3 regions of the Pseudarthrobacter sp. WHRI 8279 genome follow, and region 2 is predicted to be linked to each of the others. Evidence: riboswitches for the same ligand, from Rfam matches in the RefSeq annotation. Region 2 holds a riboswitch; each other region holds the start of a gene.
The links. Region 2 has a riboswitch for thiamine pyrophosphate ahead of thiC (phosphomethylpyrimidine synthase ThiC). Riboswitches for the same ligand answer to the same signal wherever they lie in the genome.
Positions count from the first base shown of each region.

Region 1: another riboswitch for thiamine pyrophosphate. It lies ahead of ABRP28_RS13985 (ECF transporter S component); the one in region 2 lies ahead of thiC (phosphomethylpyrimidine synthase ThiC).
Region 3: another riboswitch for thiamine pyrophosphate. It lies ahead of ABRP28_RS08485 (FAD-dependent oxidoreductase); the one in region 2 lies ahead of thiC (phosphomethylpyrimidine synthase ThiC).

Region 1 covers NZ_CP168162.1:3,024,665-3,034,046, forward strand. Annotated here, with positions in the region: gene ABRP28_RS13970 (hypothetical protein) at 1-207, shown strand, start outside; gene ABRP28_RS13975 (energy-coupling factor transporter transmembrane component T) at 221-1,021, opposite strand; gene ABRP28_RS13980 (ABC transporter ATP-binding protein) at 1,018-2,574, opposite strand; gene ABRP28_RS13985 (ECF transporter S component) at 2,574-3,197, opposite strand; TPP riboswitch at 3,262-3,401, opposite strand; gene ABRP28_RS13990 (heme-degrading domain-containing protein) at 3,475-4,017, shown strand; gene ABRP28_RS13995 (hypothetical protein) at 4,114-4,323, shown strand; gene ABRP28_RS14000 (DUF4383 domain-containing protein) at 4,454-4,948, shown strand; gene ABRP28_RS14005 (iron-containing redox enzyme family protein) at 5,019-6,074, shown strand; gene ABRP28_RS14010 (glycosyltransferase) at 6,071-7,150, shown strand; gene ABRP28_RS14015 (CDGSH iron-sulfur domain-containing protein) at 7,147-7,362, shown strand; gene ABRP28_RS14020 (DUF4235 domain-containing protein) at 7,432-7,695, shown strand; gene mnhG (monovalent cation/H(+) antiporter subunit G) at 7,770-8,183, opposite strand; gene ABRP28_RS14030 (monovalent cation/H+ antiporter complex subunit F) at 8,173-8,451, opposite strand; gene ABRP28_RS14035 (Na+/H+ antiporter subunit E) at 8,448-8,993, opposite strand; gene ABRP28_RS14040 (Na+/H+ antiporter subunit D) at 8,990-9,382, opposite strand, start outside.
Region 2 covers NZ_CP168162.1:1,524,974-1,534,355, reverse strand. Annotated here, with positions in the region: gene ffh (signal recognition particle protein) at 1-1,118, shown strand, start outside; gene ABRP28_RS06980 (alpha/beta hydrolase) at 1,224-1,955, shown strand; gene thiC (phosphomethylpyrimidine synthase ThiC) at 2,026-3,855, opposite strand; TPP riboswitch at 3,850-3,957, opposite strand; gene ABRP28_RS06970 (amidohydrolase family protein) at 4,038-5,120, shown strand; gene ABRP28_RS06965 (VOC family protein) at 5,218-6,093, shown strand; gene ABRP28_RS06960 (hypothetical protein) at 6,207-6,647, shown strand; gene rpsP (30S ribosomal protein S16) at 6,863-7,285, shown strand; gene ABRP28_RS06950 (RNA-binding protein) at 7,287-7,529, shown strand; gene rimM (ribosome maturation factor RimM) at 7,657-8,205, shown strand; gene trmD (tRNA (guanosine(37)-N1)-methyltransferase TrmD) at 8,206-9,018, shown strand; gene rplS (50S ribosomal protein L19) at 9,302-9,382, shown strand, end outside.
Region 3 covers NZ_CP168162.1:1,871,079-1,880,460, reverse strand. Annotated here, with positions in the region: gene ABRP28_RS08500 (DEAD/DEAH box helicase) at 1-382, opposite strand, end outside; gene ABRP28_RS08495 (RNB domain-containing ribonuclease) at 684-2,213, opposite strand; gene thiE (thiamine phosphate synthase) at 2,289-3,038, opposite strand; TPP riboswitch at 3,066-3,183, shown strand; gene ABRP28_RS08485 (FAD-dependent oxidoreductase) at 3,179-4,531, shown strand; gene thiS (sulfur carrier protein ThiS) at 4,540-4,776, shown strand; gene ABRP28_RS08475 (thiazole synthase) at 4,782-5,594, shown strand; gene ABRP28_RS08470 (4a-hydroxytetrahydrobiopterin dehydratase) at 5,636-5,974, shown strand; gene ABRP28_RS08465 (hypothetical protein) at 6,150-6,452, opposite strand; gene ABRP28_RS08460 (DUF3107 domain-containing protein) at 6,490-6,714, opposite strand; gene ABRP28_RS08455 (TetR/AcrR family transcriptional regulator) at 6,763-7,428, opposite strand; gene moeB (molybdopterin-synthase adenylyltransferase MoeB) at 7,512-8,711, shown strand; gene ABRP28_RS08445 (glutamyl-tRNA reductase) at 8,907-9,382, opposite strand, start outside.

The DNA of each region.
Region 1 (9,382 bases), 1.5 Mb from region 2:
TACTCGACCGGCCAACAGTGGGAGCGGATTGTTGGAACGGTCAGCAGCTCGAGCAATCTCTATGTGCTGCCCAGCTGGCTGGCGGGATCGCTGAACGCCTCCGGCGCGGCGGACGCCTGCTCCAAGGAGCCCCTGACCGCCGGCGGCAAGGTGGTGCTGGCCCAGTTCGGATCCAGGGGGTTCGACTACAACTATTCCTGCCTTTAGACCGGTGCAGGTGTCAGCTTCCCAGCCACACCATGTTCCATGTTCCGAGGGACACGGCTGCAATCACGGCTGTTCCCGCCATCACCACGCCCCCGGCTAGCACCCAGGCATCCAGCGCGCTGAAGGTGGATTCACGCGCCCACGTCCGGCGTCCGCCGCCGAAACCGCGGGCCTCCATGGTCACGGCCAGCCGTGACGCCCGGCGGATTGCCTGGACCAGGAGCCCGAAGCTCTGCCCCAACGTCGCCTTCAACCGCTGCATTGCGCTGCCCCGGGAACCCACACCCCGGGCCCGCCGGGCCATTCCTATGGTCTGCCACTCTTCCGCCATCAGGCCCACCAGCCGCATGGCCGCGAGCGTGCCCAGCACGAAGCGGTGCGGAAGGCGCGCCTTCTGCGCCAGCGCATCGGCGAGGTCCGTGGGGTCCGTGCAGCTCATCAGCAGCACGGCCGGAAGGGCGATGGCCAGCCCGCGCAGGGTGAAGCCCACCCCCAGCTCCAGCGAGCCTTCGCTCATGGTCCAGATGCCGACGTCGATCAGCGTCCTTCCGCTGTCCGGAGCCAGGATGGAGGTACTCCAGCCTCCCACGGCCGCGGCAAGGATCAGCGGCCAGCCGCGCTGCCACAGCAGCGTCACCGTCAGGCCAGCGAGAGGGAACAGCAGGAATTCGAAAGCCAGCGCCACCGATGCGGAAACCCAGTCGATCGAAAGGGCCAGTACGGCGGTGATGAGGAAGACGGCGGCGAACTTGCTCAGGGGATTGGCCCGGGCCAGCAGGGCCTGGTTGCCGCGCAGGTTCAGCTCCTGCCTCATGGCGCCACCGGTTCCGGGGCAGCCATGCGCAGCTCAGTGCCACCCAGCGCGGCCGTGAACTCGGCGTCGTGGGTTACGGACACCACTGCGGTGCCGGCATCCAAAAGCTCGGACAGGAACGAGGCCAGCTCCGCCCAGGTGTTCGCATCCTGGCCGAACGTCGGCTCGTCCAGCACCAGCACCTGGGGATGCGCTGCCAGCACGGTGGCCACGGAGAGACGCCGTTTCTCCCCGCCGGAGAGCGTATAGGGGTTTGCGTCCACGAGGTGGGTCAGCCGCAAACGCTCCAGCAGCTCGTCAACGCGTTCTTCCCCGTGTCCAAGGTGCCGCGGGCCGAAGAGCAGCTCATCCAGCACCCTCCCGGTGACGAACTGGTGCTCGGGTTCCTGGAACACGGTACCGATCCGCTCAATGAGCGCCTCGGCCTTCCAGGCGTAAGGGTCAATCCCGGCGCCGCGGCTGAGCTCCAGGGTTGCGGAAACCTTGCCTGCCACCGGCTCCAGGAGCCCCGCGAGGGTCAGCGCAAACGTTGACTTGCCCGCACCGTTGGGACCCGTGATGGCCAGCGCCTGCCCGGCCCGGACCTGCGCGGAAATGTCCTGCTGGACGGGGACCGGGGGTATTTTCCGAAAGCCGCTGCGGCGGGGGCGTTCGCGAGAGACCGCAAGTTTCTCGGCCGCCAGCAGCAGGGCTCCGGAGGGGGCGGCCGGGCTTGCTGACCGGGCCCGCGTCTGCGGAACGTACCCGGGCACCCACACGCCTGCCGCGGCCAGCATGGTCCGGGCTTCGGCGAGCACCTGGTCCGGAGGGCCGTCAAGCAGCACGGCATCATCGGTGGCGCTGCCCGGCTGCAGCACCACGATCCGGTCCACCAGGTCCTTCCACACAGCCACCCGGTGCTCCACCACAACCAGCGTGGCACCGGTTTTGTCCAGGCAGCGGCCCACGGCGTCGCGGACTTCCAGCACACCGGCCGGGTCCAGGTTCGCTGTGGGCTCGTCAAGCAGGATCAGGCCCGGCCGCATGGCAAGGATCCCTGCCAGCGCAAGGCGCTGTTTCTGTCCGCCGGACAGGGCCGACGTCGGATGGTCCAGCGGCAGGTGGGAAAGTCCGACGTCGTCCAGCGCTTCGTGCACGCGGGCCCAGATGGCGTCGCGGGGCACGGCAAGGTTTTCGGCGCCGAAGGCGACGTCGTCGCCAACGCGGGAAAGGACCACCTGCGTCTCCGGGTCCTGCTGCATCAGTCCCGCCCGGCCGCGCTGCTCCCGGGGCACGGCGCCGTCAACCAGCAGTGAGCCCGTCTCGTCGGAGTCCCCGGTGTCGCCGCCGTCGTCGTTTATGTCCCCCAGCACCCCTGCCAGGGCGTGGAGGAGCGTGGACTTGCCGGCACCGGAAGGTCCCAGGAGAAGCACCCGCTCCCCCGGGCGGACCTCCAGGTCGAGGGCACGCACGGCCGGCCTGGTGCGCCCTGCATGGCGCCAGCCCCAGCCACGGGCCGTGACGGCAGCCGGACGCACCGGGGTCGATGCCTCATGCCGCGAAGGGGCGCCCATCAGGAGAAGACAGGCTCCGTTGCCGCCTTGCGTGATGCAAAGGAGCTCAGGACACCAGTCCTGGCCAGGCCGCGGGTGGCAACCCAGGACAGCGCCCCGGCGATGATGGCGCCGGAGATGGCGGTGAAGATGATGTACGCCAGCTTGTCGCCGGCGGCGTAGGCAATGTTCCAGCCCCACGGTGCGAACGAGTCGTTCAGGCCGCAGAAAAGACCGGCGGCAGCGCCTGCCAGCAGGGCTACGGGCAGGTTGAACTTCCGGTACACGAAAATGGCGAAGATGATCTCCGCGCCAAGGCCCTGAACGAACCCGGAGAACAGTACGGACGCCCCGTACTGGGAGCCCATGAGCAGTTCACCGGTGGCTGCCACCGTCTCGCAGAAGAGCGCAGCGCCGGGCTTGCGGATGATAAGCATGCCCAGGACAGCCGGAATCATCCAGCCTCCGGCGATCAGGCCGGTCAGGGGCGGGTAGACGGCATTCATGGGCCCGGAGACCGCGGCGGCACCCTGGGACCAGGCCCAGAAGATGACGCCGCCGGCGACGGCGATGAGGGCCGCCACCACGATGTCCACGACGCGCCAGGACTTGCCGGCGGGCTTCTTGATTGCTGTTGTTGCCATGTAGTCCTCCTGAGGAACAGGAGGGGAAAGTGGGCGCGGTTTCCGGCACTGCTGCCGCTGCGCGCACTTCGAGAACTCGACTCCCTTGCGCCGGTACTAACCGGATCAGGTTCGAGGGTCTGCGGCTGTCCGCACTCTCAGCGCCCACCTGCGGTCCCTGGCATGGCCAGTGATGCCGACGGCGGCGCTCCCCTGTCGTTGAATGATTCTGTTTGGTGAAATATCCGCCCTGTTGGGCGTGGTTCAGTTTACCGCAGGGAGGGGTAGATTGTGGGCCATGACTGCGAATCCACCAGATATGACCGGGTACGATCCAGATTCCCAGGCTGCCCAGCCGGAGGGATCCCTGGAAGCACTGATTGCCCGGATTGAGGCGGAGGTCCGGGAGTTGCAGTTTCCCGGCTTTTCCATGGATGACGCCCTGAACCTGGGGCTGCTCCTGGTGGAGTTGGGCAAGGAACGCGGGCTGCCCATCGCCATCGACATCAGCAGGGGCGAGCAGGCCCTCTTCCACGTTGCCCTGCCGGGGGCAACGCCGGACAACATGCACTGGATCGGGGCCAAGAAGCGGACCGCCGCCCGGTACGAGGCCCCTTCCCTGCTGGTGGGGCTGCGCGCCAGGCTCCAAGGAGGACGGATCGAAGACAACGCCTGGTTCGACCAGACCCGCTACGCCGCGCACGGCGGCTCCTTCCCCCTGTATGTCACCGGAGTGGGTGCCGTGGCAACCGTCACCGTGTCCGGTTTACCGCAAGTGCAGGACCATGACCTGGTTGTCGAGGCCCTCCGTGACATCCTCGGGCAGGCCGGCGCGGACTGACGGGTACGCCGTCGCCGCCCCCGCGTGCATGGACACCCCCGGGGCGGCGGGAGTACATTCGAGCCGAGTGGCGGGTATTCCATCCAGGAGGGCGTCGTGACCGGTCCAGCATCCGAGAACCAGGTCCGGGCGGCGCTGGACAAAGCCTCGGACGAGATGCTTTTCATCGGCCCGGACCACCCCTACTATCCGCTGCTTGCGGAACTGGTGGCCGTCGTCGGGAAATCCTGGCAACAAGGCTACGAGCACGGCCGCCGCGGAGGCCCGCCCACAAACCCGTACGCGTGGAACGGCGCGGGAGGATAGCAGCCTGCGTTCACTGCGCAGCCTGGGTTCAGCGCGCCGGCGCCCGGCCCCAGCAGAATACAAAGGCTGCTTAGCATTTATTAGTAATCATGCTTACTATGTTGTCTCCAGCGTTTGAGGAGTACAGCACATGGCAGCCAGCATCCGCATGAAAGGCGCCCGCACAGGCCTGCAGAACGCTGCCCTCGGAACGGGCGCCGTTTTCAGCCTGGCCGGCATCCTGGGATTCATTCCCGGCGTTACCTCCAATCATGGCTCGCTCCGCCTGGCCGGCCACGCATCGGAAGCGCTGCTGCTCGGGGTCTTCCAGGTGTCCGTCCTCCACAACGCCGTCCACCTGCTCTTTGGGGCTGCCGGCATCCTGATGTCGCGCTCCCACCCGCAGGCACGGAACTTTCTCATTTACGGCGGCGTCATCTACCTGGTCCTTTGGCTGTACGGGCTCCTGGTGGGAGATCCCATCCCTGCGAACTTCATCCCCGCGAACCATGCGGACAACTGGCTCCACCTGGTTCTTGGCCTGGCGATGATTGCCCTGGCCATCATGTTCGCCCGGGGGCCGGCTCCCGCAGCGGACACCAGCAGCACCGCCAGTTCGTCAGCACCCGGGACCCGCCGCCGCTGACCATCATCTCCTGCCGGGCCCCCAGCGCCGGGGGCACGGACCCGCTACACGCCAGACCCGAAGGAGCATCATGAAAGTCCCAACAGCAAGGGGTCCCGTCAGCACCGCTTTGTTCAGCGCCCTCTCGGAGCTGCCGGGCACCGATGAGGGCGCCCTGGCGGCGCTGCAGCGGACGGTGGAAGGCCACCTTCCGGCAACTCTGGACATCATTGGCGACGATGACCTCCAGCTGACGCTCTTCTGCCTCTACGAGCTCCATTACTCCGGGCTTGAGGGCGTAAGCGACGACTGGGAGTGGGTGCCGGAACTGGTCCGGGTGCGCCAGCTCCTTGAAAAGCCGTTCGAAGCCGCGCTCCGGGAAGCTGCCGCGGCGGCCGCCGGGGATCTGGAACTCCCTGCCCAGTCCCGTGTCACCAGCGACGAAGTGGCAGACATTTTGTTCGGCCTGGCCGGGCGCGACAGCGGCCCCAGCCTCTCCCGGTATGTGGCCAAGCAGGCCAGCCTTGGCCAGCTCAAGGAATTCCTGATCCACAAGTCCATCTACCAGCTGAAGGAAGCGGACCCGCACACCTTCGCCATCCCGAGGCTCTCGGGGCGGGCCAAAGCGGCACTGGTGGAAATCCAGGCGGATGAGTACGGCGGCGGACGGCCCGAGCGTATGCACAGCGCCCTTTTTGCCCGCACCATGCGGGGCCTGGGAATGGATGACGGGTACGGGTCCTACGTGGACGCCGTCCCGGCGGTCTCCCTCGCGGCCGTGAACCTGATGTCGCTGTTCGGCCTGAACCGTCGGCTGCGCGGTGCCATCACCGGACACCTGGCCATCTATGAGATGACCTCGTCCCAGCCCAACCGCCTCTACGGCAGGGGCTTCCGCCGGCACGGTTTCGATACGGAGGTCACCCATTACTTCGACGAGCATGTGGAGGCCGACGCCGTCCACGAGCAGATCGCCGGCCGGGACCTTGCGGGCGGGCTGGTTGAGGCGGAACCCCATCTCCTGGCGGATGTCCTGTTCGGCGCCACTGCGGTCATGGCTGTGGACGGCAGGTTGTCTTCGCACATCCTGCAATCCTGGGAAAACGGCGTGTCCTCGCTGCGGGCGGAAGTGCTGGATGCGGCATGAACGCCCCGGCGCCAGGCAAGACGGCTGAGTACATCCTGCCCCTGCGCTGGACGGATGATTCGGACCTGCCGGACCTGGCCGCCTACCTCCGCCGCCTCACGAACTGGATTGCCGTCACGGTGGTGGACGGCTCCGCGCCGGACCTGTTCGAGCAACACCGCAGGGTGTTTCCGCCCACCGTCCGGCATCTCCGGCCGATGGCCGCAATCGGCAATGACCGCCCTGGTAAAGCCGGCGCCGGCCGCGGCGGAAACGGCAAGGTGGCGGGGGTGATGACAGGAGTAAGGGCCTCGACGGCGGACCTGCTGGTCATTGCCGACGACGACGTCCGCTACACGCGCGAGTCCCTCGCCGCCGTCGTCCAGCACCTCAGCTCAGCAGACGTGGTGAGGCCGCAGAACTACTTCGACCGCCTGCCGTGGCACGCGCGGTGGGATACGGCGAGGACCCTGATCAACCGCGCCTGGTCCGCAGACTTTCCCGGAACCCTGGCACTGCGCCGCAGCACCCTTGTGGCGGCAGAGGGGTACGACGGGGTCCTGTTCGAAAACCTCGAGCTGATCCGGACCATCAAGGCCGCAGGAGGCTGCGAGAAGGTTGTCCCGGACCTGTTCGTGGCACGGAGGCCGCCGAAGGCGCGGCATTTCCTGAAGCAACGCGTCCGCCACGCCTACGACGATTTCGCCCAGCCGCGGAGGCTCGGCGCGGAACTGGCGCTGCTTCCGGCAATTCTCGCCGCTGCGCGCCTGCCCGGGCGGCTCCGCGTGGCCGCCCTTCTTTCGCTGGCAGCCGCATCCGCCGTTGCCGCCGGGACCGGACGGCGGCGGAACGGGGGCACAACGGTCTTCCCCTTCAGCACGGTGTGGTTTGCCCCGCTGTGGGGTGTGGAGCGCGCGGTCTGCATCTGGATCGCGCTTGGCTTCCGGCTGAGCGGAGGCATGCCCTACGCAGGGACCCGCCTCAAGACAGCCGCGCATTCGGAGGCCGACCTTCGGCTGCGGCACAGCAGACGAGCAGGAACCCGGCGCCAGGACCGTATAGATGACCACAGCAACCCAGAGCAGGAGCACAAATGAACCAGGAACCAGCCGAGAGCTCCATTGTGGTCTGCCCCGACGGGCCGCTTATTGTGCGCGGCGACTTCGAGATCGTCACGCCGTCCGGCGAACCGGTGCCCCGTGACCGCAAAACCGTGGCGCTGTGCCGGTGCGGTGCCTCCGCCATCAAGCCCTATTGCGACGGGACGCACAAGATGATCAAGTTCCGCACGGAACCCCCGTCAAGCTGAGCAAAAGACCCTGCAAACGCCAGATAGGCTAGGGACAGCCCGTTTTCCGCCCGCAAGGAGTATCAAGGAATGAACCTTTTCATTAAGCTGCTCGGCACCGGCGTGAGCCTCGGCGCCGGCTTCGTCGGCACCAAGCTGGTCAACACCATCTGGGAAAAGTCCACCGGGCGCAAGCCGCCCACCGGGAAGGACGAGGACGTTCCCACGAGCCTGCAGTCTGCCCTGACGTTCGCACTGATCTCAGCCTCGGTCAGCACCATCATCCAGGTCCTGGCCAACCGCGGCACCCAGCGCGCCATCACCCGGTTCGCCAAGAGCAAGGACATCGTCTGACCCCTCCCCACTAGTTTTTGTCCAGATAAGGCGGGTTCCTCACGCGGGAAGTCCCTGTAACTGGACAAAAACTCTTAGGTGCGGGATGTGCCGTCGCCGGAACCGTCCTCACGAGCGGCTTTGGCGGCGGCTTTTTGCACCACGGCCTCCAGCTCATCCGAGGTGAGGAGCTCGCGGTGCAGGTGCTTGGTGCGGTAGCCGGCGCGGCCCACCATGTGCGCGGAGACCGGTACGGTAAGCAGCTGGAAGATCCACGCCACCAGCAGCACGGGCCACACCCACCAGGTGCGCATCTGCAGTCCAATGGACGCCAGGAGCAGGAACAGCCCCAGAACCTGGGGCTTGGTGGCGGAATGCATACGGCTCAGGAGATCCGGGAACCGCAGCAGGCCGATTGCCGCTCCCAGCGACATAGTGGCCCCAACAATCATGAACACCGCGGACAACACGTCCACCCAGGAATCCAGGGCAGTGGAATCAGGACTCATTCGGCTGTTCCCTCCGGTCTGCGACAAACCTTGCTACGGTCACGGACCCGATGAAGCCGATGATCGAGATGGCCACCACCAGCATCAGGTTGTTCAGGTGCCTGTTGACGGCCATGTCCACGCACAGGGCCCCGCCCAGGATGGCCAGCAGGACGTCCGTGGCCAGCACCCGGTCCAGGAGGGACGGTCCGCGGGAGATCCTGATGATGGCGCCGACGGCCGCAAGCGAAAAGATCACGGCGGTAACTGCCAGGACGATCTGCATCATGCGGCCGACTCCGTCCGCAAAATCTCGAGTTCTTCCCTGGTACCCATAATCCTGATCAGCCCCGCTTCGATGGACAGCACCTCGTTCTTCAAGTTTTCGACTTCCTGCGGAGAGCTGATGTTCAGCGCATGCAGGTAGAGGGTGGATGTTGACCGGTCCACCTCAACCACCAGCGACCCGGGAATCAGTGAAATCACGTGGCCCGTGGCTGTGACCAGGAGGTCCTGGTGGCTGCGCAGGGTCACCGCCACAACGGCGTTCTTCACCTTGGGACCCCGGGCTACGGCGAGGTACAGGAGCTGCATGCTGGCCATCACCACCTTGGCCAGGAACACCAGTGCGAACGGAACGGCATACAGGATATTGAAGCGTCCGCTGAGCTCCACCGGGGGAAGATAGAACAGTCGTGCCACGGCCACCGACAGCAGGGCTCCGAACAGCAGGTTGCCTGGGCTGAAGTCTTGCCACAGGGCACCCCAGACGATGACCAGCCACACCAGGAGCGGAAGCTCCTGGCGCAGCGAAATGCGCCGGCGGCTCATTTCCCTCCTCCTGCGGTAAGGACCAGCGGAACGTCGGTGTCCTCCCCCAGGACAGCCTGGACGTAGGAGGACCTGTCCAGCATGTCGTGCGCGGCCTGGTCCGAAACCATGAACAGCGGTCCTGCAAACACAGTCAGGCCCACGCCCAGGCCCACCAGCCCAACAGTGGAGCCCACCATGGTCCGCGGCAGGAGGGTGACGGTGTTCGGCTTGGCTCCCGGCCCGGTAACGCGCGCGGCGGGCGTGGCCAGCAGCACGGGATCCGGATGTTCGGCGTCCGAGGGCCGGCGCCAGAACGCGCGGTTCCACACCCTGGCAACGGCCAGGAGGGTCAGCAGGCTGGTCAGCACGCCGCCGATCACCAGCACGTAGGCCAGCGGTGTTCCGAG
Region 2 (9,382 bases):
TGCCCGTCTTCGCACCGCATCCCGGCGCCACCTACACCGAGCTCGAGCACCCGGCCGGGGACCCGGTTGAGGTGGCGCGTGCCGGTGTTGAGGAAGCGCGCCAGAAACTCCACGACGTCGTGATCGTGGACACTGCCGGCCGGCTGGGCGTCGACGCGGACATGATGGAGCAGGCGCGCCAGATCCGCCGCGCAATCGTGCCCAACGAGGTCCTGTTCGTCATCGACTCCATGATCGGCCAGGACGCCGTCAACACGGCGCTCGCCTTTGATGAAGGCGTCAACTTCACCGGCATCGTGCTGTCCAAGCTCGACGGCGACGCCCGCGGCGGTGCCGCGCTGTCCGTGGCGTCGGTCACCGGCAAGCCCGTCATGTTTGCGTCTACGGGCGAAGGCCTGGACGACTTCGAGCTCTTCCACCCGGACCGGATGGCCTCCCGCATCCTTGACATGGGTGACGTCCTCACCCTGATCGAGCAGGCCGAGAAGTCCTGGGACAAGGACGAAGCCGCCCGGATGGCGAAGAAGTTCGCCGACCAGGAGGACTTCACCCTTGACGACTTCCTGGCCCAGATGCAGCAGATCCGCAACATGGGCTCCATGAAGAAAATGCTCATGATGATGCCGGGTGCCCAGAACATCCGCCAGCAGCTGGAGCAGTTCGACGAACGCGAAATTGACCGCGTTGAGGCGATTGTCCGTTCCATGACGCCGCATGAGCGCGTGGCCCCCAAAATCATCAACGGCTCCCGCCGTGCCCGCATCGCCCGCGGTTCCGGCGTCCACGTTTCCGAGGTCAACGGCCTGCTGGAGCGCTTCGCGCAGGCCCAGAAGATGATGAAGAAAATGGCCCAGGGCGGGATGCCGGGCATGCCCGGGATGCCTGGCATGCCCGGGGCCGGCGGCGGTGCCCGGAAGAATGCCAAGAATGCGCCCAAGAAGAAGGCCAAGTCCGGGAACCCGGCCAAGGCCGCGCAGGAGCGCAAGGACGCCGAGGCCCGCCGGGCGAACGCCGCCAAGGCGCTGCCCACCGGAGCGGCCTTTGGCCAGCAGGCGGGCGACTTCGACCCCTCCCAGCTGAACCTGCCCAAGGGCTTCGACAAGTTCCTCGGCAAATAAGCACCCCTTGCCCCACTAAGTAGCAGCAGATGTCGTTTTGAGGGCTCAAACCGACATCTGCTGCTACTTACATGGGATGTCGGGGCCGTGGAATAGGGTTGGGTCATGTTCAAGCAGAGGGTAGTGTTCGTGCACGGCGCGGGCAGCTTCGGTGCCGCGGCCTGGCCCCGCCAGCACGGTGTGGCCCTGTCCTACGATGCCCTGTTCCTGCGCCGCCACGGTTTCGATCCCGTTGCCGAACCCATCGAGTCCTCGTTCGAGGAGGACACCCGCATCCTGCTGAGCTCCCTGGGGGACGACGGCAGGGGTACCGCCGGCGGGCACGTCGTGGCGCATGCGCAGGGCGCCATCGCGGCCATGATGGCCGCCGTCGAACGCCCGGACCTTGTCCACTCGCTGACCCTGGTAGAGCCGGCCTGCCTCTCCCTGACCGCTGAACTGCCGGCCACGGCAGCGCACATCGCGCTGATGCAGCCTCTTCTCGACGTCCGGCATCAATTGAGTGACGAGGATTTCCAGCGCGAATTCGTCCGCAGGGTCTATGCCACGGACCTGCAGCAGCCGGTGACCGCAGAGGAGAAGCGCTCCGCCAGGAGGCTGCGGCTGCAGGCACCTTCCTGGGAAGCCCCGCTGCACATCGTGCCCGGCGTGCCGACGCTTGTCCTGACCGGCGGCTGGGAGCCGCTGTACGAAGAGATCGCAGGCTACCTCCGCGAGACAGGGGCGTTCCACCGCACGGCCGCCGGCGGCCACCGGCCCCATGACTCCGTTGAAGGGGACCGCATCATCCGCGCGTTCATCAGCGACGCCAGCCGCCTGCAGGCGCGCGCCTCCTGACGCTTGGCCTGATCCATATAAGTCCGTCCGGCCGGCCCCCAATGACCAGCCGGACGGAACCTGCGGGCTGCTACCGCCGGCCGCCCGGCGGAACGCTCAGCGCCGGAAGGTAAACCTTCCCGCCAGCGGCCAGGAATTCCTCGCTCTTGCCCCGCATGCCGGCTGCGGCTTCAGGCAGGGCGGCCTGGGCCTCTGCGGAGCCGTATTCGTCCCTGATGTCCTGGCTGATCCGCATGGAGCAGAACTTGGGCCCGCACATGGAGCAGAAGTGGGCGGTTTTCGCCGGTTCGGCCGGAAGGGTCTCGTCGTGGAAGGCCTCGGCCGTCTCCGGGTCCAGCGACAACGCAAACTGGTCACGCCACCGGAACTCGAAGCGTGCCTTGGAGAGCGCGTCATCCCGTTCATGCGCGCCGGGATGGCCCTTTGCCAGGTCCGCGGCGTGCGCGGCGATCTTGTACGTGATCACTCCCGTCTTGACGTCGTCCCTGTTGGGCAGTCCCAAATGCTCCTTGGGGGTGACGTAGCACAGCATTGCCGTGCCGTAGCGGGCAATTTCCGTTGCGCCAATGGCTGAGGTGATGTGGTCATAGCCCGGCGCCACGTCGGTCACCAGAGGGCCCAGTGTGTAGAAGGGCGCGCCCTTGCACAGCTCCTGCTGGCGTTCAACGTTCTCCCGGACCAGGTGGAACGGGACATGGCCCGGGCCCTCCACCATCACCTGGACGTCGTACTCCCAGGCGCGCTGCGTGAGCTCGGCGAGGGTGTCCAGTTCGGCAAACTGGGCTGCATCGTTGGCATCGGCCGTGGCCCCCGGCCGGAGCCCGTCACCCAGGGAAAACGCGACGTCGTACCTCGCGAAGATCCCGCAGAGCTCGTCGAAGTGCGTGTACAGGAAATTTTCCCGGTGATGGGCCAGGCACCAGCCGGCCATGATGGACCCGCCGCGGGAGACGATGCCGGTGACGCGGTTGGCGGTCAGGGGAACGTACCGGAGCAGCACGCCTGCGTGGATGGTCATGTAGTCCACGCCCTGCTCGCACTGCTCGATTACGGTGTCACGGAAGATCTCCCAGGTCAGGGCGTTGGCTTCGCCGTTGACCTTCTCCAGGGCCTGGTAGATGGGGACGGTGCCGATGGGAACCGGGGAGTTGCGGATGATCCATTCCCGGGTGGTGTGGATGTCATCCCCGGTGGAGAGGTCCATGACGGTGTCTGCGCCCCACCGTGTTGCCCACTGCAGTTTGTCCACCTCTTCGGCGATCGAGCTGGTGACCGCGGAGTTGCCGATGTTGGCGTTGATTTTCACCAGGAAGGCCTTGCCAATGATCATCGGCTCGGATTCCGGGTGGTTGATGTTATTGGGAATGATGGCCCGGCCCGCGGCCAGTTCGCTGCGGACCAGTTCCACATCGCAGTTCTCGCGCAGCGCCACGAAGCGCATCTCCGGGGTGATCACGCCCTGCCGTGCGTAGTGCATCTGGGTGACGGTCCGGCCGTCGACGGCGCGGCGGGGCACCGGAGGTGCTCCCTTCCACTCTGCGCTGGCGGCGCCGCGGCGCACAGCCGAGCGGCCGTCGTCGAGCAGGTTCCTTTCCCTGCCGCTGTACGCTTCCGTGTCTGCCCGCTCTTCGATCCAGTCCTTGCGGACAGGAGGAAGGCCTTGAACGGGGTCGCTCCCCGGACCGGCGGTCCGGTAGGTCCGGAACGGCTGGTTTGGCACGCCGTTGGGTGACGGCTCCAACTTAATTTCGGTCACGGGAACACGGATCCCGTTCCCGGTGTCCTCAAGGTATGCCAGGGAGTGGGATTTCAGGGATTGCGTTACGGGGGGCTGGTTGCCGGCAGGGCCGGCACCCGTGTTGTTGAGGGCAGGGTTCAGCTGCTGATGGGGTGTACTCAAGGAATACTCACTTCCTTCGCCGGCATTACCCGGACAGGTTCGACGGTCGCAGGCTGCGGCAGCCCGATCTCAGCCCCTGCAGGGGCACCCGTGTGGTCAGGATGAAAGCTACCACACGCCTTGACGCGGGGCGTGTCACATCACGCGGTGCTAGCCTGTCCGGGCGGGAAAGAGGCAAATTCATGGCAGAAATTATCGAGTTCACGGGGACGGTGCTGACCGGGCCGGACACTGAGCGGCACGGGCTCTGGTCCGTTGGCGGGCGGCTGACGTTCCGCCGGCCGGCAACGGCCCCGGACAGGATTCTGGCGGGATTCGTGCTGCCTGGCTTTGTGGATGCGCACTGCCACATCGGGCTGGGCGCCGGCGGGCCGGTGGATGCTTTGACGGCCGAAGAACAGGCACGGACGGACCTGGACGCCGGCACCCTGCTGGTCCGCGACGCAGGTTCCCCTGCGGATACCCGATGGCTGCAGGGCAGGAAGGACGTCCCGGTGCTGATCCGCGCCGGCCGCCACGTTGCGCGCACTCGCCGGTACCTGCGGGGGTTCGCGGAAGAAGTGGAACCTGAGGGCCTGGTGGAAGCCGTGCGTAAGCAGGCCAGGGAAGGTGACGGGTGGGTCAAGCTTGTGGGGGACTGGATTGACCGCGACGCCGGCGACCTGGCGCCTTCGTTTCCTGACGGCGTCGTCCGTGACGCCGTCAACGCCGCCCACGATGAGGGCGCGCGCGTAACGGCGCACTGCTTCGCGGAAGAGACGCTCGACGACGTGCTGGACGCCGGCATCGACTGCGTCGAGCACGCCACGGGGCTCCTGCCGCGGCACCTGCCCCGGTTCGTGGAGCAGGGGGTGCCCATTGTGCCCACCCTGGTCAACATCGCCACCTTCCCCGACATCGCAGCGCAGGCTTTACCCAAGTTCCCGCGGTATGCGGCGCATATGCGTTCATTGTGGGAACGCCGGGAGGAACGGGTCCTAGAGGCGTTCGAGGCAGGCGTGCGGATCTATGCCGGGACCGACGCCGGCAGCGTGATCAGGCACGGCAGGATCGGCGACGAGATCCTGGCCCTTCACGCAGCCGGACTGCCCATGGCCTCCGCCTTGGACGCCGCGTGCTGGGGCGCGCGGGAGTGGCTGGGTGCGGAGGGCCTGGAAGAGGGAGCACGGGCAGACGTGGTCCTGTGCCGGGAGGACCCGCGTAAGGTGCCGGAGGCGGTCAACGGCCTGGCACACGTGATCCTGGGCGGACGGGTGATCCGCTGAAGGCAAGTTCCTGGGACTTGGAATAAATTGAAGCTTCAAGTAATTTTAAGAGTGTAAGGGCTGCCAACCGGAAGCCCCACAGCACCGGGAGTTTTCAATGAATGCACAAGCCGCCAGCCAGGATCTTCTTCCTGCCGATCTCGCCATGGGCACCGTGATGCTCAAGGTGGGCGACATGAAGGTGATGACCGATTACTACCAGCGGGCCCTCGGTTTAGAGGTCATTGCCGAGCAGGACGGCGGAATCTACCTGGGCCGGCTGCAGAAGCCGCTTGTGCACCTGGCCCCCGCGCCCGGGCTGAACCTGCCGGGCAGGGGAGAAGCCGGCCTCTTCCACACGGCGTTGCTGTTTGAGAACCAGGCAGACCTGGCCGCCACCATCGCCACGGCCGCCCGGTTCGAACCACGCTCGTTCACGGGCAGCGCCGACCACCTTGTCAGTGAGGCCTTCTACTTCAACGACCCCGAAGGCAACGGCATCGAGCTCTACTGGGACCGGCCGCGCAGCAACTGGTCCTGGAACGGCGCGGACGTGGTGATGGACAGCCTGGCCCTCCCGCCGCAGCGGTACCTTGAGCAGCACCTCACCGAAGAGTCCCTGGAGCGCCAGGCCGGGTCCGTGGCCGGCGTGGGCCACGTGCACCTCCAGGTGGGCGACGTGCAGACGGCGCGCGACTTCTACGTGGGTACCCTCGGGTTCGAAAAAACCGCCGGGTGGCATGGGCAGGCCCTCTTTGTTTCCGCGGGCCGCTACCACCACCACATGGCGATGAACGTTTGGAACAGCCGCGGGGCGGGGCCGCGCAAGGACACCCTCGGCCTGGGTGAGGTCCTCATCGAGGTGCCGTCAGGGGACGACGTCGGCTCTCTCGCCGACCGCCTCAAGGTTGCCGGTGTTGCCGCCCACCACACCGGAGCGGAACTCCGGTTCGAGGATCCGTGGCGCAACCGCATTCGCGTAGCGGTGCGCTGAATCCGGGCTGGGTTGAATCCGGGTTGGGCTTAATCCGGACTAGGCTTAATCCGAACAGCCGGGCAGGCGCTGCCTCCCGGTGCCGCACCGCCAACGGAATGAGGGCAATCGCCATGGGCTTCACCGAGATCTTTGTTGCCACCCACGACGCGGCACTGAAGCGTGCCGGCGTCCTTGACGGGGGCGGCAGCGCACCCGCAGGCGACGCGGTCCGGATCCCGGACATCAGTGACTTCGAAGTGGAGCAGCTGGGTGATCTGGCCGGCACCGCCGTGCACGCTGGAGGAGCGGATTACGAGCTCACCATGGTGGATGTGGCCAGCGACTCGCTCCTGGCCGTTCCGCCGGCCATGGTGCGCGCCCTGGCGGACCTGCTGTCCTATGAAACCGAAGGCGAGGGCGACGTCCTCGAAGAGGTGGCCGAACAGTGGGCGGCGCAGGATGACATGCCGTTTGGCGCTTCGGAGGCGCGGACGTACGTGCAGCGGGTGGCTGAACTCGCCAGCGGAATCGACGACTCGGAGCGTACCGGCCTGTACGTCTGGTCCGCCTGACTACTTCCGGCCGCACGCTCCGGCGGGCGTCGTCCGTGTCACGCCGCGTCAAGTCGAAATGTTCACGCTGATCTGGCACAATAAACAGGTACTCGATCTGCGTGGCCCCTCTCTCCGCGTCTGGATCCTGTCCTTCGAACCCGCAAGTATGGCCCGCCCCACGGGTGCAGAACGCCGGGTTCACCCCCTTTTCTGAAACAGGAGTGACCACAACAGTGGCCGTAAAGATTCGCCTCAAGCGCTTTGGCAAGATGCGCGCCCCGTACTACCGCATCGTCGTCGCGGACTCACGCACCAAGCGTGATGGCCGCGCCATCGAAGAGATCGGCAAGTACCACCCCACCGAGGAGCCCTCATACATCGAGGTTAACTCCGAGCGTGCCCAGTACTGGCTGTCCGTCGGCGCCCAGCCGTCCGAGCAGGTCGCCGCGATCCTCAAGATCACCGGTGACTGGCAGAAGTTCAAGGGCCTGCCGGGCCAGGAAGGCACCCTGAAGACCAAGACCCAGAAGGAAGCCTTCGTTGCCCCGGAAAAGGGTTCCGTGATCATCCCGGAAGCCATCACCAAGAAGGCATCCAAGTCTGAGGCAGCCGAAGCTCCCGCCGAGGCCGAAGCAGAGACCACCGAGGCTGAGTAGATTGCTGGCAGAAGCGCTGGAACACCTGGTCCGGGGAATCGTTGATTCCCCGGACCACGTCAAGGTCAGCTCCAAGAGCAACCGCCGCGGGGACACCCTCGAGGTGCGCGTTCACCAGGACGACCTCGGACGGGTGATTGGCCGCCAGGGCCGCACGGCGCGCGCACTGCGTACCGTGGTGGCAGCCTTGGCCGGCGGTGAGCCGGTGCGGGTCGACGTTGTCGATACCGACCGCCGCCGCTGAGCGCTCGGCACTATTCAGTTTTTAGCTCCGGCCCCTCCACCCCTGCGGTGGAGGGGCCGGAGTGCTTTTACCAGAGCACCGTCAACCACATCCAACAGCGTCAACCAGATCCAACACAGAGGAACACATGCAGCTTCAGGTGGCACGAATCGGCAAACCGCACGGCATCCGCGGGGAAGTGACGGTCCAGGTCCTGACCGACGCCCCCGGGGACAGGTTCGTGCCGGGCACCGAGTTCGTGGTTGAGCCGGCCTCAGCGGGCCCGCTGACTGTGAACAGCGCCCGCTGGAACAAGGACATCCTGCTGCTGGGCTTCGACGAAATCGGGACCCGCAACGAGGCGGAGACCCTCCGGGGCGCCAAGCTCTTCATCGAAACAGAGGAACTGGACGAAGACGACGACGAGGGCTGGTACGAGCATGAACTCGTGGGCTTGGAGGCCCGGGTGGGCTCGAAGGTGGTGGGCAAAGTTGCTGCGCTGAACACCGGCACCGCGCAGGACCTGCTGATGGTCACCACGCCGGAGGGCAAGGAAATCCTGGTTCCCTTCGTGGAGCAGATCGTGCCTGAGGTCAACGTTGAGGAGGGGTTCATCCTCCTCACGCCGCCGGACGGCCTCTTCGAGCTGAACGCGGAGGACGAAGCAGCCGCTTCGGAGCCGGAGGAGAAAGCCTAGATGCGGATCGACGTCGTCAGTATCTTTCCCGAATACCTGGCACCGCTGGAACTGTCCCTGATCGGGAAAGCCCGCCAGGACGGCATCCTGGACCTGCGCGTCCACGACCTCCGCGCCTTCACCACGGACAGGCACCGCACCGTCGACGACACGCCCTACGGCGGAGGCGCCGGCATGGTGATGAAGCCGGAACCCTGGGCCCAGGCCTTATCCTCCATTGCGGCCGACCGCCCCGAGGGATCGGACAGGCCGGTCCTGATCGTGCCGTCGCCGGCAGGAGAGAGGTTCACCCAGGCACTGGCGTACGAACTGGCCGAACAGGAGCACCTCGCGTTCGCCTGCGGACGCTACGAAGGCATCGACGAGCGCGTCATCGAATGGTCCCGGGACCACTTCGAGGTCCGCCCCGTCAGCCTGGGGGACTACGTCCTCAATGGCGGGGAGGTCGCGGTCCTGGCCATGGTGGAGGCCATCGGCCGCCTGCTGCCTGGCGTGGTGGGCAATCCGGAGTCGCTGGTGGAGGAATCCCATTCAGACGGGCTCCTGGAGTACCCCGTCTACACCAAGCCCTCCGTGTGGCGCGAGCGGGAAGTGCCGGCCGTGCTGCTGAGCGGCAACCACGGCAAGATCGCGCAGTGGCGCCGCCACGAGCAGTTCCGGCGGACGGCGGAGCGCCGCCCCGACCTCCTCGAAGCGTTCGACGCCGGTAAGCTGCCACGTGCCGACCGCACCGAACTGCAGGACTTGGGGTACGACGTCGTGGACGGCCGCCTGCGCCGCCGCCCCGGCACGGAAGACGCCCGGCGGGACTGACCTCGCCGGCAGGACGCCTCCGGCTGGCTGCCCGGCCGGGCTGCCGGAGTCGCGGGATTGGCTGTAGCCTCCGCAGTGTGGCAAAATTAGTCCTTGTGTCTACTGGGTCCGCACCTGCCACAGGGGGAGCGCAACCAACAGCTAAGACAACCGGCCTCATCAATCAGTGAAGGGGCCGGGCTACTTAACTTTCGGCGGAGATCGCCGGTGCGCCACCAGCGCACCAGGTTCTCCTGCCGTGACCCAAAGTGAATGACCTGTGGCGTTCACCAGGAGTGCAATTATGCATATTCTCGATTCCCTCGATGCAGCCTCGCTGCGTACCGATGTTCCCGAGTTCCGCGCGGGTGACACCCTCAAGGTG
Region 3 (9,382 bases), 350 kb from region 2:
CGAGTTCGCGGGTAGGGACGATGACCAGGGCCTGCGGTGCGCCGGGGACCGCGAGTTTCTCGTAGCCGGCGTCGTCCCGGCCCACTACCCGCTGCAGGGCGGGGATGCCGAAGCCCAGCGTCTTGCCGGTGCCGGTCTTGGCCTGGCCAATGATGTCGTGGCCGGAGAGGGCCACCGGCAGGGTCATGGCCTGGATGGGGAAGGGATGGGTGATTCCGGCGTCCGCCAGGGATTCCACGATGTCGGCGCGGACGTTGAAGTCCGCGAAGGACTTTTCCTCGATCTCGTGCGGCTTCTCGTCGGAGATGATGGTTTCTTCCGGCTCGATCGTTTCGGTGCCGGAGTCGTCCGTCAGAAGCTGGTGGGTATGCAATTCACTCACGTGGAGTTTCCTTATTCATTTGGGCAAGGGCGCTGCCTGCTCAACGGGCCGGCCTTGGCCGTTCCGGAGCACGCTCAGGCGCGCAAGCAATTCCAGTGGAAGCCGATCGCGGGCTATCTAAAATGCTGGCACTGGTGACCAGCGGGTGTTTCTCAAGATCGCGTAGGGGCGGGCTTGTTGGTTTCAAATCAAGGAAATCAACGACCGGGCATCCATTTCTACCTCTCCAGTCTAGCCGCAAGGGCAGGGAAACCCGGCTTTGGACCGCCGTGCCTGCCAGCTGGAAGGAAATCAGCCCGCTTCAGGACAGTGGCGGGACCAGTTCAAAATGCACTTCGCGGGTGGCGATATCGGAGGACACCAGGCGCACGCGGACCTTGGTGCCGGCCTCCAGCTCGCCGGCGCAGCGGGCCGTGACGGCAGGTTCGGCAATCTGGATAATGCCGGAGCCCCCGTTGCCGTTGCCATTGCGGCCGTTTCCGTTCCTGCCGTTGCCGCCGTTGCCGTTCTTGCCGGTGCTCCCGTTCCCGTTTTCCTTTTGGGGCTTGGATCCGGAGATGACAATTGCGTCGAACTCCTGCCCGATGTGGTTGACCAGGAGCGCCGCCTCCACGGTGTCCAGGGCCATGCGCTCCATCCGGGACGCCAACTGGTCCGAGCCGGCCATGATCTCGGGAAGCGAGGGCAGCGCATCACGGACCCAGCCGGGCACCTCGCCACCATTGCACAGGGCCTCGCAGGTCACCAGGACAAAGCGGTCCACCAGGCGGCGCAGAGGCGCGGTGGTGTGGGCGTAGGCCGCGCCAATGGCGGACTGAACGGCGTCTTCGGGGACCGTGCCGTCGAACGCCGTGTACGCAGCCCCCCGGAAGAGCATTCCCGCTGAATGCATAATGGCCAGCTGCCGGGGCTCGGTGGGGTCGAGGCTGCGAAGGTACTCGCCGTAGCTCACCTCACCGTCCCAGGGCTTTCCGAGGGCCTCCGTCTGGAGCCGGAAATGGTGCAGGGAACGCTCGTCCGGTGACGGCATGGTGCGGAGGATGCCCACTTTGCCGGCCAGCATCAGCTGCGCCGCCGCCATGCCCGTCATAAGCGAGATCTGGGCGTTCCAGTCCTCGACGGGCAGCTGCGGGGCCGCCGAAATCCGGTAGCCGCCGTCGGGAAGCTGGACAATCTCCTGGTCCGGCATGTTCAGGCTTGCGCCGTCCCGCGCGCGCTCCAGCGCCACGCGCTTTAGCCCCACCTCTTTGAGGAGGACCAGGACGGCGGAAGGGCTGCCGCCGTCCAGCTCCTCCTGGGCGCCCTTGTAGCTGAGCTTGGCGCGGCTGCGCATGCGGGCCCGCCTGACCGTGACGGCGGTGACTTCGGCGCTGGCGTCGAGCCGGAAATCCCAAACGAACGCCGAACAGTCCTGCCCCGGCAGGAGGCTTCCCGCGCCTTCGCTGATGACTTCCGGGTGCAGCGGAATGCGGCCGTCCGGGGTGTAGAAAGTCTGCCCCCGGCGCCGTGTCTCGGCGTCCAGCGGCCCGCCGGGAGCCACGAAGGCGGGAACGTCGGCGATGGCATACAGCACGCGGTAGCCGCTGCCGTCCCGCTCAATGTAGAGCGCCTGGTCAAGGTCGGTGGACGACGCCGGGTCGATGGTGATGAAGTCGATGGCGGTGAGGTCATGGGCTGGCAGCTGCAGTGCCGACACCGCGGCCTCGGCGTCCTTCACGGCATCTTTTGGATACTCGTTCGGCAGCTCAAGCTCCGTCCGCAGGGCGCTGAGTGCAGCCTCGAGGGCGTTGGTGTGCTCGTGGACATTGGGGGCCAGCCGATGATGTGACACGAAAATCAGCGTAGCCCGAATTTCGCAAATAGTGCACCGGGCCGCCCGCGGCTGCCCCGGAGATCCGGCTCCGCGTCAGGGGCGGGCAGCGTCCAGGGCGCCGAGCAGCGATGCGGCAGCGGCTGCCGGATCATCGGCTTCCGTGATGGCCCGGACCACAACGATCCTGCTGGCACCGGCCGCCACCACCTGCTCCACGTTGCCGTGGTCAATCCCGCCGATCGCGAACCAGGGCACGCCGCCGTCGGGCTTTCCCTGCCCCTGCGCCGCCGAGGCGGCGGCCGCATGCTTCACCAGGCCCAGGCCGACGGCGGCGCGGCCGGGCTTGGTGGGTGTTGCCCACAGGGGGCCCACGCAGAAGTAGTCGAGTGCGGCTGGGCCGGCGGCAGCGGCCAGGGCGGCGTCCACCTGGTCAGGGCTGTGGCTGGACAGGCCGATTGCGGCGTTCCCGTTCAGCAGCGTCCGGGCTGCCTTGAGGGGAAGGTCTTTCTGGCCGATGTGGAAGACGGGAGCGCCGGAGAGCACAGCAATATCCGCGCGGTCATTTACTGCCCACAGCCTGCCGTGGCGGACCGCTGCCTCCTTCAGGACGGCCAGGAGTTCCAGCTCCTCGGCGGCTTCGATGGATTTGTCCCGGAGCTGGATGGTGTCCACGCCGCCCGCGAATGCGGCATCCACGAACTGTTCGAAGTCGCCCTGGCGGCGGCGCGCATCCGTGCAGAGGTACAGGCGCGCATTGTGGATTCCGGCACTGCCTTCCGCATTGATAAAGGCGTCTGTACCGGACGGACGGGAAGCGGCGGCAGGGGGGTGGGACACATTCATGGGAGCCAGCCTAGTTCCTCTACACTGGGCTCGTACTGCGGGAGCCGCGGCAGCTGTCACAAAGCGCCGGGCTGAGAGGGCGTCAGAGCCGACCGCTTGACCTGATCCGGTTAATACCGGCGTAGGGAAGGAGACAATCGATGCCTCACGCACAAGGTGTGAGCAGCCGCCCTGTTCCCGGCTCCGCGATCACGGCGGATGTTGCCGTGATCGGCGGGGGAGCCATCGGCCACGGCATCGCCTGGGAGGCGAGGCGGTCGGGCCGTTCGGTGGTGGTGATCGATGACGCCCCGGGTTCGGGAGCCAGTTGGGCGGCCGCGGGGATGCTTGCCCCGGTGAGCGAGCTGCACTACCAGGAGGAGGACCTCCTGGAACTCATGCTCGATGCCTCCGCCCGCTGGCCGGGTTTCGCCGCGGACCTCGCCTCGGCCGCGGGTTCGGATCCGGGATATCTGACGACGCCGACCCTCGCCGTTGGTGCCGACGCCGCGGACAGACGCGCCCTGCTGGACCTGCGTGCCGTCCAGCTGTCCCACGGGCTCACGGTTGAACCGCTCACCATCCGCGAGGCCCGGCGCCGCGAGCCCCTGCTCAGCCCGGGCATTGCCTGTGCGCTGGATACCCCGGCGGACCACCAGGTGGATCCCAGGCTGCTGGTGGCCTGCCTCCGCCGCGCGTTGGCCCGGCCTTCCGGCGGGACGGCAGGCAACCGAAGTCATGTGCCGGGCGCCGTCGACGGATACGCGGTGCCGGACAAGGCAGCCGGCCTGCTCTGGAGGGACGGCGCCGTTGCCGGAGCAGTCCTGGAGGGCGGTGGGACCGTCCTGGCCGGGGAGACGGTGGTGGCCAACGGACTGCACGCCGCGGAACTCGCGGGACTGCCGGCAGGCCTGCACCTTCCACTGCGGCCGGTGCACGGGGACATCCTGCGGCTCGCAGTACCTGCCCACCTGCGGCCACTGGTGACCTCAACTGTCCGGGGGCTGGTCCGCGGGACCCCCGTGTATATCGTCCCCAGGCAGGACGGAACCGTGGTGGTCGGGGCAACCCAGCGTGAGGATGCGCTGGGAAGGGACGCAGGCTCCAGCGCGGGGGCAGTGTCTGCCGGGGGCGTGTACCAGCTTCTCCGCGACGCCCAGGTGCTTGTGCCCGCCGTCGCGGAGCTTGAGCTGCTCGAATGCACGGCACGTGCCCGTCCCGGCACACCGGATAACGCCCCGCTGCTTGGACGGGTGCCCCTGCCCGGCGAGCCCTCCGCAGGCCGCCATCCCGCTCCCGGAGGGCCCACCGCTCCGGGGGCCGGCGACGTGCCGGGGCTCATTGTTGCCACCGGGTTCTTCCGCCATGGCATCCTGCTCACCCCGGCCGCGGCCGCAATCTGCCGCGAACTCCTGGACGGCAGGGAAGACCCCCGCTGGGCCCCGTTCAACCCGGGCCGGTTCTGGGCGGCTCCCTCCCACCTGGCTGACGCGGCCCACCCACTCAACATTTAGGAGACAGCATGAACATCACCCTGAACGGAACCGGCCGCACCGTGGCCGGCGATTCGTCCATCGCGGCGCTCGTCAGCGAGGTCACGGGCCGTCCACTGGCTGCTGACGGCCGGGCCACGGACGGCCGGAAGCTGGGCGTGGCCGTGGCCCGCAATGCCCAGGTTGTGCCCCGCAGCCTGTGGTCCGCCACGGCGCTCGCCGAGGGCGACGACGTCGAACTTGTCACGGCAGTACAGGGAGGCTGACCACCATGACCGAAACCACCATCAACAGCAGCCAGCTCTCCGGCCTCAATGACCCGCTGGTCATTGACGGCGTCATCTTGGCATCCCGGCTCATCATGGGCACCGGCGGCGCACCCAGCCTCGACGGGCTGGGCGCCGCGCTCCTGGCTTCCGGCACTTCACTCACCACCGTGGCCATGCGCCGCTATTCGCCGGACGAGGCAGGCTCGCTCTTCCAGCTGCTGGTGGACCACGGCATTCGGGTCCTGCCCAACACGGCAGGGTGTTTTACGGCGCGTGACGCTGTCCTCACTGCCGAATTGGCCCGGGAAGCCCTCGAAACCGACTGGGTGAAGCTCGAGGTCATCGCAGACGAACACACCCTCCTGCCGGACGCCGTTGAGCTTGTGGACGCCACGGAGCAGCTGGTCAACAGGGGATTCAAGGTCTTCGCGTACACCAATGACGATCCCGTCCTGGCCCTGCGGCTCGAAAACCTCGGAGCCACCGCTGTGATGCCGCTTGGCTCGCCGATCGGGACCGGCCTGGGCATCCTCAATCCGCACAACATTGAACTCATTGTGTCCCGGGCCTCGGTCCCTGTGGTGCTGGACGCGGGCATCGGTACTGCCTCCGACGCCGCCCTCGCGATGGAACTGGGCTGTGACGCCGTGCTCCTGGCCACTGCGGTGACGCGGGCGCAGAACCCTGCCCTGATGGGGGAGGCCTTCAAGCACGCTGTCATCGCCGGTAGGCTGGCGAAAGCGGCGGGCCGCATACCCCGCCGTGAACACGCGCTGGCGTCGTCGGCAATGGAGGGCCGGGCCGAGTTCCTGTAGGCCCGCATTCTGCCGGCCGCGCCCTGATCCCAGGAGCAGCAGTGGCCGGCAAAGACGCACTTCCCCCGGAACGCATCGATGAAGCCCTGGCTGGGCTGCCTGACTGGCGGGCCGGCAACGGCGGGTTGGTCACCGTCTTCAAGATGCCGACGGCGGCTGCCGCACTTAAGGTGATTGCCGACGTCGGACGCCTAGCCGAGGAGCAGAACCACCATCCGGACCTCGACTGGCGCTACAACCGCGTCTTCATCCGCTACACGTCCCACGACGCCGGGGGACAGGTGACGGCGCGGGACCTCGCGGCAGCCGCGGGAGCAAGTGAAGCAGCGGCAGCGGCGGGGGCCGTGGCCGAGCCGGCGAAGTACGTGCAGGGGCACTAGGCGCCTGCACAGCGCCAAGTGCCGCACCGTGTGGCAGAGGGGGCACCAGGCGGCCGCGTCCACCAGAGACTGTTTCCTTTAAACGGCCGTGGCCGCCATCCCGAGGGTTGGCGGCCACATGTGGCTGGTTGGCGCTGCGCCAGGTTCCGCGCCCGTCCACGTTCCTGGCTGGGCCTCAGGCCCGCAGGATCGCCGTCAGACGTTCCGTATCCTGCCGGGCACGGGAGCGGCCAAGGTAGATGGCGGCCGCTGTTGCGGCCGCGGCTCCGAGCACGATCGGCAGCACCCAGGGGATCCAGGTGAGTCCCGGCAGGTATCCGAATCCGGCGGCCATCAGGATGATCCACGCCAGGGCCGCCACGGCCACGGAAGCCCCGGCGGGCACACCGGCCCCATACTTGGCATGCCGCTTGTCGTTAGCCCAGACAATAAAGCCTGCGGCTGCGGCTGCCAGTACAACGATGGTCAGCGAAAGCATGGTCCTCCTTGGACTGCGGGCGGTTCTTCGGCAGGTCCTAGAACTGGCCGAACCCTACGCGCCGCGCTTCTTCGGCCCCGATTTCCACGTAGCCCAGGGCGTTTCCGGGAACAATGATCAGGCGTCCCTTGTCATCCTTCAGGCGGAGCTCACTGCCCTTGGTGATGGCATCCTCCACAATCTTGGCTACCGAATCCGCATCCTCGTTTGATTCCAGTACGATTTCGCGGCCGATATTCTGAACGCCGATCTTAATTTCCACAGGGGCCTCCCAGCCATTCACGTTCGTTGCTTATGTCTTATTTGTAGTCTAGGACTCTTTGGGGAAGCGAGAGATTCCGCGCCAAGCTAAACGGTAGATGAGGTCGCTGGCGACATCGAGGTCCAGGTTGCCGTCCGTTTCAAGCCAGTAACGGGCACTGACCTGCGCCATTCCAGCGAGTCCCCGGCCCAGGAGTTGCGCCTCAAGATGGGGGAGCTTGGTGTCCTCGGCGATGACGCGGGCGATGGCGTCGGCAAACGTCCTGTTGAAGGTTTCCAGCCGTGCGCTGACGTCAGGGTCATTGATCAGGTCCGACTCGAACACCAGCCGGTGGGCCTGGTCGTCGTTGGCTATGAACTGGAAATACGCCCGCATGACGGCCTGGACGCGCTCGTCATTGTCCGTGGTGGAGTTCAGCGCCCCCAGCATGAGGTCGGTCAGGGACGCGAGGTGGCTTTCGAGCAGGGCGAGGTACAGTTCCCGTTTTGAGGGAAAGTGCTGGTAGAGCACCGGTTTGCTGACGTGCGCCGTCTCGGCGATCTCGTCCATGGCTGCACCGTGGTAACCGTTGGCCACGAAGACTTCCTGGGCTGCCATGAGCAGCTGGGCGCGGCGTTCGTCCCGTGGAAGCCTGGCTGACCGTTGGCCTGCAGGACGCGAGGGCGTTTGCGGTTCGACGGCCGGCGGGCGGTTAGCCCGAGCTTCATGGACCACGGTTGTCCTTCTTTCGTTGCAGTTACCTCCACTTTACTGCGGGGTAATATGACCGGGCGGTATCCCGGGGCATACATTGAAGTATGGCCTCGACGTTCAATGCAAATGTTTCAACTGTGTCCTTGGATCCGCTGGTGGAACCGGCAGCCGACCTCACCGCCGCAGAGGTGGAGCGCTATTCGCGGCATCTGATCATTCCCGAGATCGGCGCCATCGGGCAGCGGCGGCTCAAGAACGCAAGAGTGCTGGTTATCGGGGCCGGCGGGTTGGGATCGCCTGCGCTGCTGTACCTCGCCGCCGCCGGGGTGGGGACGCTGGGAATCATTGACGACGACGACGTTGACCTTAGCAACCTGCAGCGCCAGGTCATCCACGGGGTGAAGGACGTTGGCCGGCCCAAGATCGAGTCGGCCCGCGACGCCATCGCCGCCCTGAACCCCCTGGTGGACGTGCGGCTGCACAATGTCCGGCTGGATGCCTCCAACGCACTGGAACTGTTCGCGGGCTACGACCTCATCCTGGACGGTGCGGACAACTTCGCTACCCGCTACCTGGTTAATGACGCTGCAGCCATCCTGGGCAAGCCGTACGTCTGGGGTTCCATCTTCCGTTTTGACGGCCAGGTCAGCGTGTTCTGGGAAAAGCACGGGCCCACGTACCGGGACCTCTACCCTGAGGCACCCCCCGCCGGCTCTGTGCCGTCCTGCGGCGAGGGCGGCGTGTTCGGCATGCTGTGCGCGGCCGTGGGGTCGCTGATGGTGACCGAAGCGGTCAAGCTGATCACCGGCGTCGGACGTTCCCTGCTGGGCCGGGTGGCGCTGTACGACGCCCTCGGCGGAAGCTGGCGGGAGATCCGGGTGTCCAAGGACCCGGCGGCGGAGCCGATCACGGAACTGGTGGACTACGAGGCGTTTTGTGGCATTACCCCGGCGGCCCCGTCGGACACGGAACATACCGTCACAGCCACGCAGCTCGCCACCATGCTCGCCTCACGGAAGGCAGGCCTCAAGGACTTCGACCTGGTGGACGTGCGGGAACCGGGTGAGTACGACATTGTCCGCATCGACGGCGCCGTGCTCATCCCGCAAGGCCGGATACTGGCGGGGGAGGCCTGGCCGGAGATTCCCCAGGACCGGGACGTGGTGTTCCTCTGCAAAGCCGGTACACGGTCCGCCAACGTCCTGGCCGCGGCCAGGAAAGCGGGCTACCAGCGGGTCAGCCATCTCGACGGCGGCATTCTTGCCTGGGTGCGTGAGGTGGAACCCAACAAGCCCGTCTACTAGGACGCTCTCTCCCTTGATGTCGGTTAAACCGAAACGCTCTATCACTTGATGTGGGTTGAACCGGAACGCTCTATCACTTGATGTGGGTTGAACCGGAACGCTCTATCAGTTTGAACTGCTCACTTTCCTGCAGGAGGTGAGCCAGCGCTGGCGGGAAAGGCGCGTCGAGTGAGAGAGCGTTGCGGGGAGGGCGGATCAGGCGGTTTCGAGGCCGCGGTGGTCCACCGGGCATTCGGCCTGGGGGGCCGCAGCCGCCGGCTGCTCCACGGTGATGCCGTAGAGGGCCTCCAGGGCTGCCACGTAGTCGTCCTGCTGGCCATTCGCGGCGAGCTCGCGGGCACGCACCGTAGGCACATGGAGGAGCTGCTTGACCATGCGGCGAAGCGCAAACTCCACTTCCTCGGCAGCGGCGGTGCAGCCGTGCCGGGCCCGGACCTTTTCCATTTCCGCGTCCAGGACGCTCATGGTGTGCCGGCGCAGGGCAACGATAGCGGAATCCACGGACCTGACCTCGCGCTCGTGCTCGAAGGCCTTCGCGGCCCCGCTCACAATGCCGCTGGCCTGGGCCAGCGATTCGGCCTGCTCCTGCGGGGCGGCGAGGCGCACCGACTCCAGGGTGAGGAGCTCAACGCCATCAAGTTCGCCAACTCCGGGGTCGAAGTCATGGGTAA